2 linked regions of the Rhodopseudomonas palustris genome follow. The protein of the gene in region 2 interacts with the protein of the main gene of each other region in a pairwise test. Links are inferred from orthologs where the notes say so. Each region holds a gene or a part of one and is shown on either strand. Other genes may lie near its edges. The genes, in order: ligA and leuS.

Region 1 (6,698 bases), 1.7 Mb from region 2 along the record:
GCGGTGCGCCGGCTGGAGCGCCGCGCCGGCACGGCGCCGCACCTGATCGAGCCGGCGGTGAAAGCGATCGACGCCGCCATCAACGCGCTGGAAGAGGCCGACCAGCATCTCAACGCCGCGCTGGCCGCAGCCGATTTCGATCCCTTGGAGCTGGAGCGGATCGAGGAGCGGCTGTTCGCGCTGCGCGCCGCCGCCCGCAAGTATTCGACCCCGGTGGATTCGCTCGCCGCGCTGGCGGCGCAATATGTCGCCGACGTCGCGCTGATCGATGCCGGTGCCGATCAGCTCGTCGTGCTGGAGAAGGACGCCGCCGAGGCCGATGCCCGCTACGATGCCGCGGCGGCCAAGCTGTCGGCCGCGCGCACCAAGGCCGCCGACAAGCTCAACAAGGCGGTCGGCGCCGAGCTCGCGCCGCTCAAGCTCGAACGCGCCAAGTTCATGACCCAGGTCGAGGCCGATGCGGCGGCTCCGGGGCCGCAGGGCATCGACCGCGTCGAATTTTGGGTGCAGACCAATCCCGGCACGCGGCCGGGCCCCCTGATGAAGGTGGCATCCGGCGGCGAGCTGTCGCGCTTCCTGCTGGCGCTGAAGGTGGTGCTGTCCGACAAGGGCTCGGCACCGACCCTGGTGTTCGACGAGATCGATACCGGCGTCGGCGGCGCGGTTGCGGACGCAATCGGCGGCCGCTTGGCCCGGCTGGCCTCGAAGGTCCAGGTGATGGCCGTCACCCACGCCCCCCAGGTCGCCGCCCGCGCCGACCAGCATCTGCTGATCTCGAAAGCCGCCCTCGACAAAGGCAAACGCGTCGCCACCCGCGTCGCCGCCCTGGAACAAGACCACCGCCGCGAAGAAATCGCCCGCATGCTGGCCGGCGCCGAGATCACCGCCGAGGCGCGAGCCGCGGCCGACCGGCTGATCAAGGCGGCGGGGTAGGGACCTCTTCCCAGTTGTCGAGATTCCGGGTTCGCGAGCTCACGCTCGCGCCCCGGAATGACTCGCTGAGGGGCAGTATTTCAACACGCCGTCATTCCGGGGCGCGCCGGAGGCGCGAACCCGGAATCCCGAGGTTCAGGGCACCCGGCCCCAGCCTATCGCGCGATCGTGTCGAACAGATCGTCCCAGCCCGAATTCTCCCGCTCGATCAACGCCACCTTCCACGCCCGCCGCCACTTCTTGATCTCCTTTTCCCGGGTGATGGCGGAGATCGGGTCGTCGTGGATTTCGAACCAGACCAGCTTGGCGATGTTGTATTTCGACGTGAAACCCGGCACGGCTTTGGTGCGATGCTCGTAGACCCGGCGGACGAGGTCGTTGGTGACGCCGACATACAGCGCTCCGTCTTTCCGGCTGGCGAGCAGATAGACATAATAGGGCACCGGCGCCTCGCGCGCGGCGAGATTCCGGGTTCGCTTGCTGTCGCAAGCGCCCCGGAATGACTCGCGGTGAACTCAGTAAGTTAGCCCCAAGGTCATTCCGGGGCGCGAGCGTGAGCTCGCGAACCCGGAATCTCAAGTGCGAAAAATGACTGTGAAGAAAAATCCCGCCCCCGACATCGCCACTCTCACCAAAGCCAAGGCCAAGGTGGAGCTGATGCGGCTTCGCCTCGTGATCGAGGGCCACGACAAGGCGTACTATCAGGACGACGCGCCCAAGATTTCGGATGCCGACTACGACGCGTTGCGGCGGCGGCTGGAGGCGATCGAGCAGAAATTTCCCGAACTGGTCAGCGCGTCGTCGCCGACCCAGACCGTCGGCGCCGCGCCGGCGCGGGGCTTTGCCAAGGTGCAGCACGCGGTGCCGATGCTGTCGCTCGGCAACGCCTTCACCGACGAAGAGGTCGCCGAGTTCGTCGAGCGGGTGCAGCGTTTCCTGCGGCTCGACGATGTGCCGGCGATCGTCGCCGAGCCGAAGATCGACGGCCTGTCATTGTCGCTACGCTATGAGAATGGCGAACTGGTGCGCGCGGCCACCCGCGGTGATGGTTTCACCGGCGAGGACGTCACCGCCAACGTCCGCACCATCAAGGACGTGCCGAACACGCTGAAGGGCAACACCATCCCCGCGGCCTGCGAATTGCGCGGTGAAGTCTACATGCTGAAGCACGACTTCCTCGCGCTGAACAAGCGTCAGGAGGAGGCGGGCGAGACCGTGTTCGCCAATCCGCGCAATTCGGCCGCCGGCTCGCTGCGGCAGAAGGATGTCGCCGTCACCGCGTCGCGGCCGCTGAAGTTCTTCGCCTATGCGTGGGGTGAGATGAGCGACTATCCGATGGAGGAGCCGACCCAGCACAAGATGCTGCAATGGCTCGACCACGCCGGCTTCGTCGTCAATCCCGAGATCACGCTGTGTCACAGCGTCGAAGACGCGCTCGCGTTCTATCGCCGGATCGGCGAGAAACGCGCGTCGCTGCCGTATGACATCGACGGCGTGGTCTACAAGGTCGACCGGCTCGACTATCAGGAGCGGCTCGGCTTCGTGTCGCGCAGTCCGCGCTGGGCGATCGCGCACAAATTTGCCGCCGAGCAGGCGACGACCGTGCTGGAGAAGATCGATATCCAGGTCGGCCGCACCGGCGCGATGACGCCGGTGGCGCGGCTGCAGCCGGTGACGGTCGGCGGCGTGGTGGTGCAGAACGCGACGCTGCACAACGAGGACTACATCAAGGGCATCGGTAACGACGGCTCTCCCTTGCGTGACGGCGTCGACATCCGCGAAGGCGACACCGTGGTGGTGCAGCGCGCTGGCGACGTGATTCCGCAGATCGTCAGCGTCGTGCTCGACAAGCGGCCCGCCGGTGCCGAGCCGTATCACTTCCCACATAAATGTCCCGTCTGCGGCAGCCACGCGGTGCGCGAAGAGGGCGAGGCGGTGTGGCGCTGCACTGGTGCGCTGATCTGCCCGGCGCAGGCGGTGGAGCGGCTGAAGCACTTCGTGTCGCGGCTCGCGTTCGATATCGACGGGCTCGGCGAGAAGCAGATCGAACTGTTCCACGAGCGCGGCTGGGTGCAGGAGCCTGCCGACATCTTTACGCTGAAGGCCCGCAATGCCGAATTGAAGCTCGAACAGCTCGAAGGCTATGGCGAAACCTCGGTGCGCAATCTGTTCGCGGCGATCGACGCGCGCCGCACCATCGAGCTGCACCGGCTGATCTTCGCGCTCGGCATCCGCCATGTCGGCGAGGGCAACGCCAAGCTGCTGGCGCGGCACTACGGCACGCTGGATGCGTTCCTGACCGCGATGCGCGCCGCCGCCGACGCGCAGACCGAGGAGGGCAACACCTCGGAGGCCTATCAGGATCTCGACAACATCGCCGGCATCGGCGATGTCGTCGCCGAAGCGGTGGTCGAGTTCTTCGCCGAGGAACGCAACGTCAAGGCGCTCGATGCGCTGCTCGCCGAACTCACCGAGGTGCTACCGGCCGAGCAGGCGCGGCGTGACACGGCTGTCGCGGGCAAGACCGTGGTGTTCACCGGTTCGCTGTCGAAATTCACCCGCGACGAAGCCAAGGCCGCGGCCGAGCGGCTGGGTGCCAAGGTCGCCGGCTCGGTGTCGAAGAAGACCGACTACGTGGTCGCCGGCGAAGACGCCGGTTCGAAGCTGACCAAGGCGAAAGACCTCGGCGTCACCGTGCTGACCGAAGACGAGTGGCTGGCGCTGATCGGAAACTAACCCCGTCATTCCGGGGCGCGCGGAACGCGCGAACCCGGAATCCCGAGCTGTTCTGCCGATCGAGATTCCGGGTTCGCTCACTTGCGTGAGCGCCCCGGAATGACTCGCTGCAAGGGAGACGAAGCTCCGCCTACACCAGCGTCTCTTCTTCCGCCTTCTCGATCATTTCCTCGGTCGCGATCAGATTGCGGCGCGGCACCAGGAAGATCATCGCCGAGGCGCAGGCGAGCGCGGTTCCGAAGATCGCGATGTTGAGCGGCAGCGGCGTCGCGAAATGGCCGCCGAGCCAGGCGCCGGCCTGCGAACACAGCGAGCCGAACCCGAATTGGGTGAAGCCCATCAGACCGGAGGCGGTACCGGCGGCCTGCGGGCGGATGCTGATCGCGCCGGCGGCGGCGTTGGCCATCACTGCGGCGTTGCCGAACATGATGATCATGTGGGTGCCGAACAGCCAGCTCGGCACCTGATTCCAGCCGAGCACGCCCCACGCCAGATTGAGCGCCGCGCCGGCGATCTGCAAGCCGAGGCCGAACCAGATCAGCCGGTCGAGCGAATGCCGCGGCGAGAACTTCACGCAGAACAAATTGCCCATCAGATAGGCGAAGCCGGAGCTGGCGAACCAGGCGCCGTATTCGGCGCTGCTGCGGCCCATCTGCGTCACCACCACGTAGGGGCCGCCGCCGGCGAAGATGAAGATGATCGCCGAGGCCAGCACCTGGCACAGCACGTAGCCGATGAAGGCGTGGCTGCCGAACAGGCTGCGCAGGTCGGTGCGGAAGCCGCCGCGCTGCGCGGCCGGCGCGCCGCTGCGGCGGCTCGTTTCCGGCAGCGCCAGCGTGATCGCGGCGGCGACGACGATCGCTCCGGCGGTGACGGCGTAGAAGATCGCGCGCCAGCCGAACGCGGTTTCGATCACGCCGCCGGCGAGCGGGCTCAGCATCTGCGCGATCATCATCACGGCGATCACGAGGCTGAGCATGCCGCCGACGCGGTCGCGGCTGTAGAGGTCGCGGATGATGGCGCGGCTGATCACCATGCCCGAGGCGCCGCCGAGCGCCTGCAGGAAGCGCAAGCCGATCAGTTGCGGCAGCGTCTGTGCGAAGATGCAGCCGATGCTGGCCGCGACCATCAGCGCCAGCCCGCCGAGCAGCACCGGGCGGCGGCCGAACCGGTCGGACAACGGCCCCATGATCAACTGCGAGCAGGCCAGCCCGACCATGTAGAGCGACACGGTCATCTGCGCGACCGAGATGTCGCTGGAAAAATCGCTCGCCAGCACCGGCAGCGCCGGCACGAAGATGTACAGCGCGATCGGCGCCGCACCGTTCATCAGCACAAGCAGCAGGAGCAGCAGCTTCGACGGCGGCAGGTCGCGCCGGCTGGCGTCGATCATTGCGTATCTGCCGACGATTCCGTGCATGCGAGATCGGTTCCCGACGGGCCTGCCGTGGCGAAGGATGTGAGCTGGTGAAACGACTGTAGCCTGCCAGGGCAATGCTAACAGGCGGTTTTTCGGCATAAGGCTATGCGGAGGGCGGGCGGGGGCGCCCAAACCTCAGCCACGCGCCATTCCGGACAGCGCGCAGAAACTCTCGATTGTCATTCCGGGGCGCCGCGCAGCGGCGAACCCGGAATCTCGAGGTTAGCGTGCGCGGCGCAGCTCCAGGCCGTACGCGCTTCAGATTCCGGGTCCGCGAGCTGGCGCTCGCGCCCCGGAATGAATCGGGGAGAGGCCCACGCTCACCGCTTCAGACGCTCAGGGTGACTCGGGGAGAGGCTGTGCTCACTGCTCCTAAGCTTAGGATTGCAGCGGCGCGGTCGCCCCGTCGAGCCAAAGCCGGGTTGGGCCGTCGAGGTGGGGACGGACGGTTTCGCGGACGCGGGCGTGGTAGGCGTCGAGCCACGCCAGTTCCTCGGCGCTGAGCATCGCGACCTCGATCAGACGGCGGTCGATCGGCGCCAGCGTCAGGGCCTCGAAGCCGTTCATCGGCTTCTCGGCGCCGACGATCTGTTTCTCGACCACCAGTTCGAGATTCTCGATGCGGATGCCGTAACCGTCCGTCTTGTAGTAGCCGGGCTCGTTGGACAGGATCATGCCGCGCTTCAGCGGCGTGGTGCCGAGCTTGGAGATCCGCGCCGGGCCTTCGTGCACCGACAAATAGCTTCCGACGCCGTGGCCGGTGCCGTGCTCGAAATCGATTCCGGCCTGCCACAGGAACTGCCGCGCCAGCGTATCGAGCTGCGCGCCGGTGGTGCCGTCGGGAAACACCGCGCGGGCGATCGCCAGATGGCCGCGCAGCACGCGGGTGAAGCGGTCGCGCATCTCCGCCGAAGGCGTCCCGACCGCAATGGTGCGGGTGACGTCGGTGGTGCCGTCCTGATACTGCGCGCCGCTATCGATCAGCAGCAGGTCGCCGGGTTGGATGCGGCGGTTGCTTTTGCGGGTGACGCGATAATGCACGATCGCGCCGTTCGGCCCGGTGCCGGAGATGGTCGGGAACGACACGTCCTTGAGCGCGCCGGTGTCGCGGCGGAACGTCTCCAGCGCCTCCACCGCGTCGATCTCGGTCAGCGTGCCCTTCGGCGCCTCGGCATCGATGAAAGCGAGGAAGCGCGCCAGCGCCACCGCGTCGCGGCGATGCGCGGCGCGGGTGCCGTCGATCTCGGCTTGGTTCTTCACCGCCTTGAGCAGCGCCACTGGATCGGCGCCGCGCAGCGGCTTGCCGCCGGCCTCCTTGATCAGCCGGGTCAGCGCATCGGCCGCGGTGGCGCTGTCGAGCGCGATCGTCGCGCCGGTGTTGGCGAGCTCGCGCAACATCGGCGCCAGCTCGGCCGGCTCGGCGACCTCCGCGGTCTGTTCGAGATGGTCGCGCACGCTGTTCGACAGCTTGCGGCCGTCGATGAAGATGGTGGGGCGGCCATCCTTCGGCAGCAGCGCGTAGGACAGCGGCAGCGGCGTGTGCGAGACGTCGGCGCCGCGGATGTTGAAGGTCCAGGCGACCGCGTGGGAATCCGACAGCACCAGCGCA
Region 2 (7,021 bases):
GCGGCGGGTTTCGAGGGCGGCGCTGGCGAGCTGCTCGATGATCTGCGCCAGCCGCGTCGCCGAGAGATTGCGCAGCGCTGTCTCGGCTGCGGCCTTGCGGGAGAAGTGCAGCCGCGGGAATCCGGAATCGAGCACCATCGCGGCCGGCGTGCCGCCTTCGACCGCGAGGCTGGTCTTGTGCAGAAACGCCGCGTGGCGCTGCGCCGCGAGGATGATCTGACCCGGATAGGTTCCGGCCACCATCGCCTTGGCGAATTCTGTCTCGACGATGACGGGCTTGCCGGAAAACGCAGCATCGACGATCGCGTCGAGTTTCAGATCGGACGCATCCGACACGCAAGTGATCACGTCGTCGAGCGTGACTTCGCCTTTGCCATGCGCGTACAGCGCCAGCTTGCGCAGTTCGTTGCGCGACGCCTGGCGATCGCCGCCGAGCAGGGTGGTCAACACAGCCTTCGCGTCCTTGCCGATCTGCAGGCTCGATCCACGCAGCTCGTCGTCGATCAGCCGGGCGATATCGGCTTCGGCGTCCGGGTAGCAGCCGATCGCGACCGCACCGGTGGTCGCTTTTTCGCACGCCTTGCGCAGCGCGTTGTCCGGTTTGATATCGCCGGCCTCGATCACGACGCGGCATTCCTTCGGCGGCGAGGCGATCAAGGCTTCGACGCCGGCGACGAAGCTGCGCGAGCCGGCACGAACCCGGATCGCACGGCGGCCGCCGAACATCGGAATGGCGAGGGCTTCGTCGACCAGCCGCGACGGCTCGGATGCGAGTTCGTCGCCATCGAGCCGCACCAGCGCAAACGGGTCTTTGGCATCGTCGAGCGAGGCGGCGATCAGCGCATCGGCGCGTTCGCGCACCAGGCCGGCATCCGGTCCGTACAGCAATACGATCGGCCGGCCCGGATCCGGGCGGGCCAAAAACGAAGTCGCGTCTTTGCCGCGGAGAGCAACCATTCCTCAGCGCTCACGCCGAATGTGAAACGACACCGCTCGCCCGGCGCGATCGCGGTTCACATGCCGGCGTAGAAGAACGAGGCCAGCCGGGTGTTGATATTCTCGGCGATCTCCTGCACGGCGCGGTCTTCCGCATCGCGGCCGGCACGGGTGCGGGCGAAGCGCTGCGACTGGCCGGGCACGTCGTATTCGACGCGCGAGAAGGTGTTGCCGGTCGTCACGATCTTGCCGGTGGCGATGTCCTTGAGCTGGTAGCTGGCGTCGATCGCATAGTTCTCGATCGTCGGCAGTTGCGTGCTGGGATCGACGATCAGCGACGACCGGGAAGTCGTGATCGAGATCTTCAGCGTGTACAGCGGCGGGACGCCGGTGGCGCTGCCGTACAGCTTGAACATCAGCTTGTTGCGCAGTTCGACGCCGAGGCGGGAGTTGCGCGAGCCGTTCGGGATGTCGAGCGGCGGCACCTCGATGGCGGCGAGCTTGTCGCGCAAGGTCGGCGAACCGTCGCCGCGATCGGCGTACATCGGCTGGAAGCAGCCGGCCACCGGGGCGGCGAGCGCCACGGCGAGTGCCAACCTGACGACGAACTTCCTGAGCTCCGCGGGCTTAGCCGACGACATTCACGATCCTCTGCGGAACCACGATCACCTTGCGAACGGGCTTGTCGCCCAGGGCTTGTTTTACCGTATCGAGCGCCAAAACGGCAGCCTCAATTTCGTCGGTCGGAGCGTCGCGCGGCACCGTCACCTCGCCGCGCTTCTTACCGTTGACCTGAACCGGCAGGGTGATGCTGTCCTCGACCAGCAAATCGCGCTCGATCTGCGGCCACAGCGCCTCGGAGACCAGCCCGGTCTGACCGAGCACCGACCAGCATTCTTCGGCGAGATGCGGCATCATCGGGTGGAACAGTTGCACTAGGATCATGGTCGATTCGCGGATCGCCCAGGCGAGATCGGGGGAGGGCGTCTGTGATCGCGCCAGAACGTCGCCGAGGGTATTCGAGAACTCTCGAATGTGCGCCAGGCTGACGTTGAAGGCGAGCCGCTCGATGCCGGACAGCACCTTGTCGAGCGCACCATGCGCGGCCTTGCGCAAGCCGAGCGCGTCGGCGCCGAAGCTGGCCGGCCGTTCGGCCGGCGCCGCAGCGGCGATCGGGGCGGCATCATTCACCATGCGCCACAGCCGCTGCACGAACCGCGAGGCGCCCTTGACGCCTTCCTCGCTCCAGATCACGTCGCGGTCCGGCGGCGAGTCCGACAGCATGAACCAGCGCGCGGTGTCGGCCCCGTAAGTCCCGATGATGTCGTCGGGATCGACGGTGTTGCGCTTGGACTTCGACATCTTCTCGATCGGGCCGATCTCGACCGGACCGCCGCCCTCGATCAGCGTGGCGCGGCGCTGATCGCCGTCGACGGTGATCGCCACTTCGGCGGGCGAAGCGAAGTGACCATCCGCCTTGCGATAGGTCTCGTGCACCACCATGCCCTGGGTGAACAGGCCTGCGAACGGCTCGTCATGCTGGATGTCGATGTGTCCCGCCGCCTTCATCGCCCGGGTGAAGAACCGGCTGTACAGCAGGTGCAGAATCGCGTGCTCGACGCCGCCGATATACTGATCGACCGGCATCATCCGGTTGACGACGTCCGGCGTGGTCGGCGCTTCGGTGTTCCACGGATCGGTGAAGCGCGCGAAGTACCAGGACGAGTCCACGAAGGTGTCCATGGTGTCGGTCTCGCGCACCGCCTTGCCGCCGCACTGCGGACAGGTGACGTGCTTCCAGGTCGGATGATGGTCGAGCGCATTGCCCGGCTTGTCGAACGACACGTCCTCCGGCAGCACAACCGGCAGGTCGGCGGCCGGCACCGGCACCACGTCGCAGGTCGGGCAGTGGATGATCGGGATCGGGCAGCCCCAATAGCGCTGGCGCGAGATGCCCCAGTCGCGCAGGCGGAAATTGATCTTGCGCTCGCCGACCGGAGCGCCGCCGAGCTGCGCCGTCTCCAGCCGCTTGGCGACCTCTTCCTTCGCCTCGGCGATCGTCATGCCGTCGAGGAAACGCGAATTGATCAGGCGGCCGTCGCCGTCATAGGCGGTGTCGGTGATGACGAAGCTCGCCGGGTCCTGGCCTTCGGGGCAGACCACCGGGGTGTTGCCGAGCTGGTACTTGTTGACGAAGTCGAGGTCGCGCTGGTCGTGCGCCGGGCAGCCGAAGATCGCGCCGGTGCCGTATTCCATCAGCACGAAGTTGGCCACATAGACCGGCAGTTGCCAGTTCGGATCGAACGGATGCACGGCGCGGATGCCGGTGTCGATGCCCTGCTTCTCGGCGGTGTCGATTTCGGCCTGCGCCGTGCCGCGCTTCTTGCAGTCGTCGATGAACGCCGCGACCTTCGGGTCTTTCGCGGCGGCCGCCTGCGCCAGCGGGTGGTCGGCCGCGATCGCCATGAACTTGGCGCCGAACAGCGTATCCGGGCGGGTGGTGAAGATCTTCAGCTCGGTCTCGCCGGCCGGCGTGGTCGCGCCATCGAGCGCGAACCGCACCATCAGGCCCTCGCTGCGGCCGATCCAGTTGCGCTGCATCAGCCGCACCTTGTCGGGCCAGCGGTCCAGCGTATCCAGCGCGTCGAGCAGCTCCTGGGCGTATCTGGTGATCTTGAACACCCACTGGTTCATCTCGCGCAGTTCGACCACCGCGCCCGAGCGCCAGCCGCGGCCGTCGATCACCTGCTCGTTGGCCAGCACGGTCATATCGACCGGGTCCCAGTTCAGCTTGCGCTTCTCGCGCTCGACCAGCCCGACTTTGAGGAAGTCGAGAAACATCTTCTGCTGGTGCTTGTAGTAGGACGGATCGCAGGTCGCGAATTCACGCGCCCAGTCCAGCGACAGCCCCATGGTCTGGAGCTGTTTCTTCATCGCCGCGATGTTGTCGTAGGTCCAAGCCTTCGGGGCGACCTTGCGCTCGATCGCGGCGTTTTCGGCCGGCAGACCGAATGCGTCCCACCCCATCGGGTGCAGCACATTGTAACCGCGCGCCCGCATCGTCCGCGCCACCACGTCGCCCATGGTGTAGTTGCGGACGTGGCCCATGTGGATCCGCCCAGACGGGTACGGGAACATCTCCAGCACGTAATACTTCTTGCGCAGGTCGTCGTTCCGGGTGGCGAAGATCTTGGCCTCGTCCCATTTGGACTGCCATTTCGGCTCGGATTCGCGGGCGTTGTATCGTTCGTTGCTCATGAGATCAGGATTCGAAAGGTCAGAAGACGGCCGGCCGGTTCGAGCGCGGATCGGGGCGAAAAACAGGGCGCGGCCGAGGTCGCCAACCGGTGCGGGGGCTCGGGTCAAATCGCGCGCGAAGCGCGCGGAATAGGCCATGAAACACGGTGTCGGGTCAATGGGATGGCGCAAGCCCGGCGGCCTGCCGAACAGCCCTTCGCCGCGTCAGCTCGCGATCGCGACCGGGCCGTCGGTGACCCGGATGAAGCCGTGCTCGACGACGTTGTTGCGGCCGCGGTGCTTGGCTGCGTAAAGCGCCGCGTCGGCAGCCTCGATCAGCTCGGCAGGCGATGCCTGTTCGCTCGGCAGCGTACAGGCGACGCCGATGCTGACCGTGACCCGCTCGAACGGGCTGGTCCGATGCGGCAGCGTGAGCTGCTCGACGGTGGTGCGGACCATTTCGCCGACCTGGATGGCGCGGCCAATCCCGGCTTCGGGCAGCAGCAGGCAGAATTCCTCGCCGCCGTAGCGCGCCGCGAAGCCGCCGGTCTCGGCGGCGACCGCCGCCAGGGTCTCGCCGATCCGGCTCAGGCAGGCGTCGCCTTCGGGATGGCCGTAGGAATCGTTGAACAGCTTGAAATGGTCGACGTCGATCATCATCAGCGCCAGGCGTTGGCCGGTCTGCTGGCTCTTCATCCATTCGAAATCGAGCCGGCTCTGGAAACCGCGGCGATTGGCGAGGCCGCTCAGAAGGTCCATCGATGCCATGACGCTGAGACGGCTGTTGCTGGCCACCAGCTCCCGCTCGCGCTGGCCGAGCTGCGCCGCCATCGCGTTGAACGCCCGCGCCAGCGGCACGAATTCGGACGGCAGCCGTTTGCGCGCCACCCGCGCCGACCAATCGCCCTCGGCGAACCTGTTGGCGACCGCCGTCAGCACCGAGATCGGCTGCACGATCAGCCGTTCGGCGGCGAACAGCGCGCCGAGCAACACGAACAGACAAACCAGCGCAAGCTGCAGATAGGCGGTGCGGATGTCGTAGTTGATGCCCGCCGACACCTTGTTCTCGTCGACGGTGACGACCAGCCTGGCGCTGGTCCCCGGAATCCGGGTGACGGTCAACAGCCGTCCATCCTCGTCGCGGATACTGGCGGTTTCGCGGCCCTGCGACTTCTGAGCCATCGCCGGCAGCAGCGCCAGACGGTCGAGCTTCTTGCCGACCAGGCCGCGCTCGTCCGGCGGGGTCGCCAGCACGGTGCCTTCGCCGTCGATCAGCGCCGCGCTGACACCCGCCCGACCGGCGAGATTGCTCATCATGTCGGACAGCCAGTCGAGGTTCATGCCGGCGACGATCACCGCGTCTTCGCCGGTGTCGATCGCCGACACGGGGTAGGCGGCCAGGATGGTGCCCTTTTGGGTCTGCCGCCCGACCAGGAAGTCGCTGACGACGAAATCGTGTGTTTCCAATGCCTTGCGGAAATAGGCGCGATCGCTGATGTCGCTTCCGACGAACATCGAGGCGGTCGAGCAACGGACGATGCCGTCCCGATCTGCGACCATCAGCATCCGTATCGACGGCAGGTCGACCCGCAGGCTGGCGCGCAGGATGCTGCAGCTTCGTCCGGCCTGAGCGGCGGCGGCATGCACATAGGCGGCGGATTTGAGCACCGCCTCGACCGAAGAGATCACTTCGCGCTCGGCGTCGGCGGTACGCTGCGCCAGCGTCGACAGCTCGCTGGCCATCGCGGCGAGCTGATCAGTCCGGGTCTGTTCGAGCAGACGCACCCGATCCAGCATCAGCGGACAGACCAGAATCAGCGCCAGCACCACCAGCCGCGCCCGGATGCCCAACATGGCTCTGAGCTTGGCTTTCTTGCGGACGATCGCGATGCGTGACATCGTTGCCCCCTCGGCCCCCCGCAATGATCCTAGGTAGAAGGCTTCAAGAAGCCTTTCCCCGATTCATTACAATTTGAGCGAACCCGGAACCGTGAGCGAACCCGCCCGACATTTCACGTCGTTGACGTCCTCAACACGCCGTTTCTCTCATCTCCGAGCCGTGCCGCGATGAGCTCTGCCGCCAATCTGGCCGCGGTCGAGGCCGAGATCGCGCGCGCCTGCGCGGACGCACGGCGCGACCGGAGCGAGGTGACGCTGATCGCGGTGTCGAAGACCTTCGAGGCGGACGCGATCCGCCCGGTTCTGTCGGCCGGCCAGCGGGTGTTCGGGGAAAATCGCGTCCAGGAAGCCAAGGGAAAATGGCCGGTGCTGGTCGAGGAGTATCCTGGCACCGAGTTGCATCTGATCGGGCCGTTGCAATCCAACAAGGCCAAGGATGCTGTGGCGCTGTTCGATGCGATCCATTCGGTGGATCGCGACAGCTTGTGCGAAGCCTTGAGCAAGGCGCTGCCGCAGGCCGGCCGCAAGCTCGACCTGTTCGTGCAGATCAACACCGGCGAGGAGCCGCAAAAGGCCGGCATCGCCCCGCAGGACGCCGACGCCTTTCTGGTCGCCTGCCGGGAGCGCTGGGGGCTGACGATCTGCGGGTTGATGTGCATCCCACCGGTCGATGAGGCGCCGGCGCCGCATTTTGCGCTGTGCGCCAAGATCGCCAGGCGCAACGGGCTGTCGAAACTGTCGATGGGCATGAGTGCCGACTTCGATATCGCGATTCAGTTCGGCGCCACCCATGTGCGGGTGGGGTCGGCGATCTTCGGTCATCGATAGAGCATTGCGGCTGTCAACCGATTGCGATCCTCGTCCGCGGACCGAGCCGCGCCAGCAGCCGCATGAGGTTCGGCCGGGTCATCGCCACGCAGCCGGCGGTCGGACCGAAATTGTCACGGGC

The links.
Region 1: the proteins of leuS (region 2) and ligA interact in binary tests that used the Escherichia coli proteins (3 or more experiments, as listed by UniProt). The link is inferred for Rhodopseudomonas palustris from one-to-one orthologs.

The regions. Positions count from the first base shown.
Region 1 is NZ_CP041387.1:2,846,987-2,853,684, reverse strand. The notes cover bases 1,198-4,095. They hold ligA (NAD-dependent DNA ligase LigA), read left to right. Parts: upstream 1,198-1,521; coding sequence 1,522-3,669; downstream 3,670-4,095. Other genes in these bases: FLL57_RS13060 (multidrug effflux MFS transporter), read right to left, coding at 3,800-4,095; FLL57_RS13070 (GIY-YIG nuclease family protein), read right to left, coding at 1,198-1,376. Also shown: DNA repair protein RecN, read left to right, coding at 1-933; more of FLL57_RS13070, read right to left, coding at 1,089-1,197; more of FLL57_RS13060, read right to left, coding at 4,096-5,089; FLL57_RS13055 (aminopeptidase P family protein), read right to left, coding at 5,468-6,698. UniProt on the Escherichia coli protein: DNA ligase that catalyzes the formation of phosphodiester linkages between 5'-phosphoryl and 3'-hydroxyl groups in double-stranded DNA using NAD as a coenzyme and as the energy source for the reaction.
Region 2 is NZ_CP041387.1:4,576,513-4,583,533, reverse strand. Bases 1,364-4,584 are described here. They hold leuS (leucine--tRNA ligase), read right to left. Parts: upstream 4,195-4,584; coding sequence 1,564-4,194; downstream 1,364-1,563. Other genes in these bases: FLL57_RS21125 (diguanylate cyclase domain-containing protein), read right to left, coding at 4,399-4,584; lptE (LPS assembly lipoprotein LptE), read right to left, coding at 1,364-1,577. In the rest of the region: holA (DNA polymerase III subunit delta), read right to left, coding at 1-957; more of lptE, read right to left, coding at 1,014-1,363; more of FLL57_RS21125, read right to left, coding at 4,585-6,072; FLL57_RS21120 (YggS family pyridoxal phosphate-dependent enzyme), read left to right, coding at 6,241-6,900; FLL57_RS21115 (L,D-transpeptidase family protein), read right to left, coding at 6,914-7,021.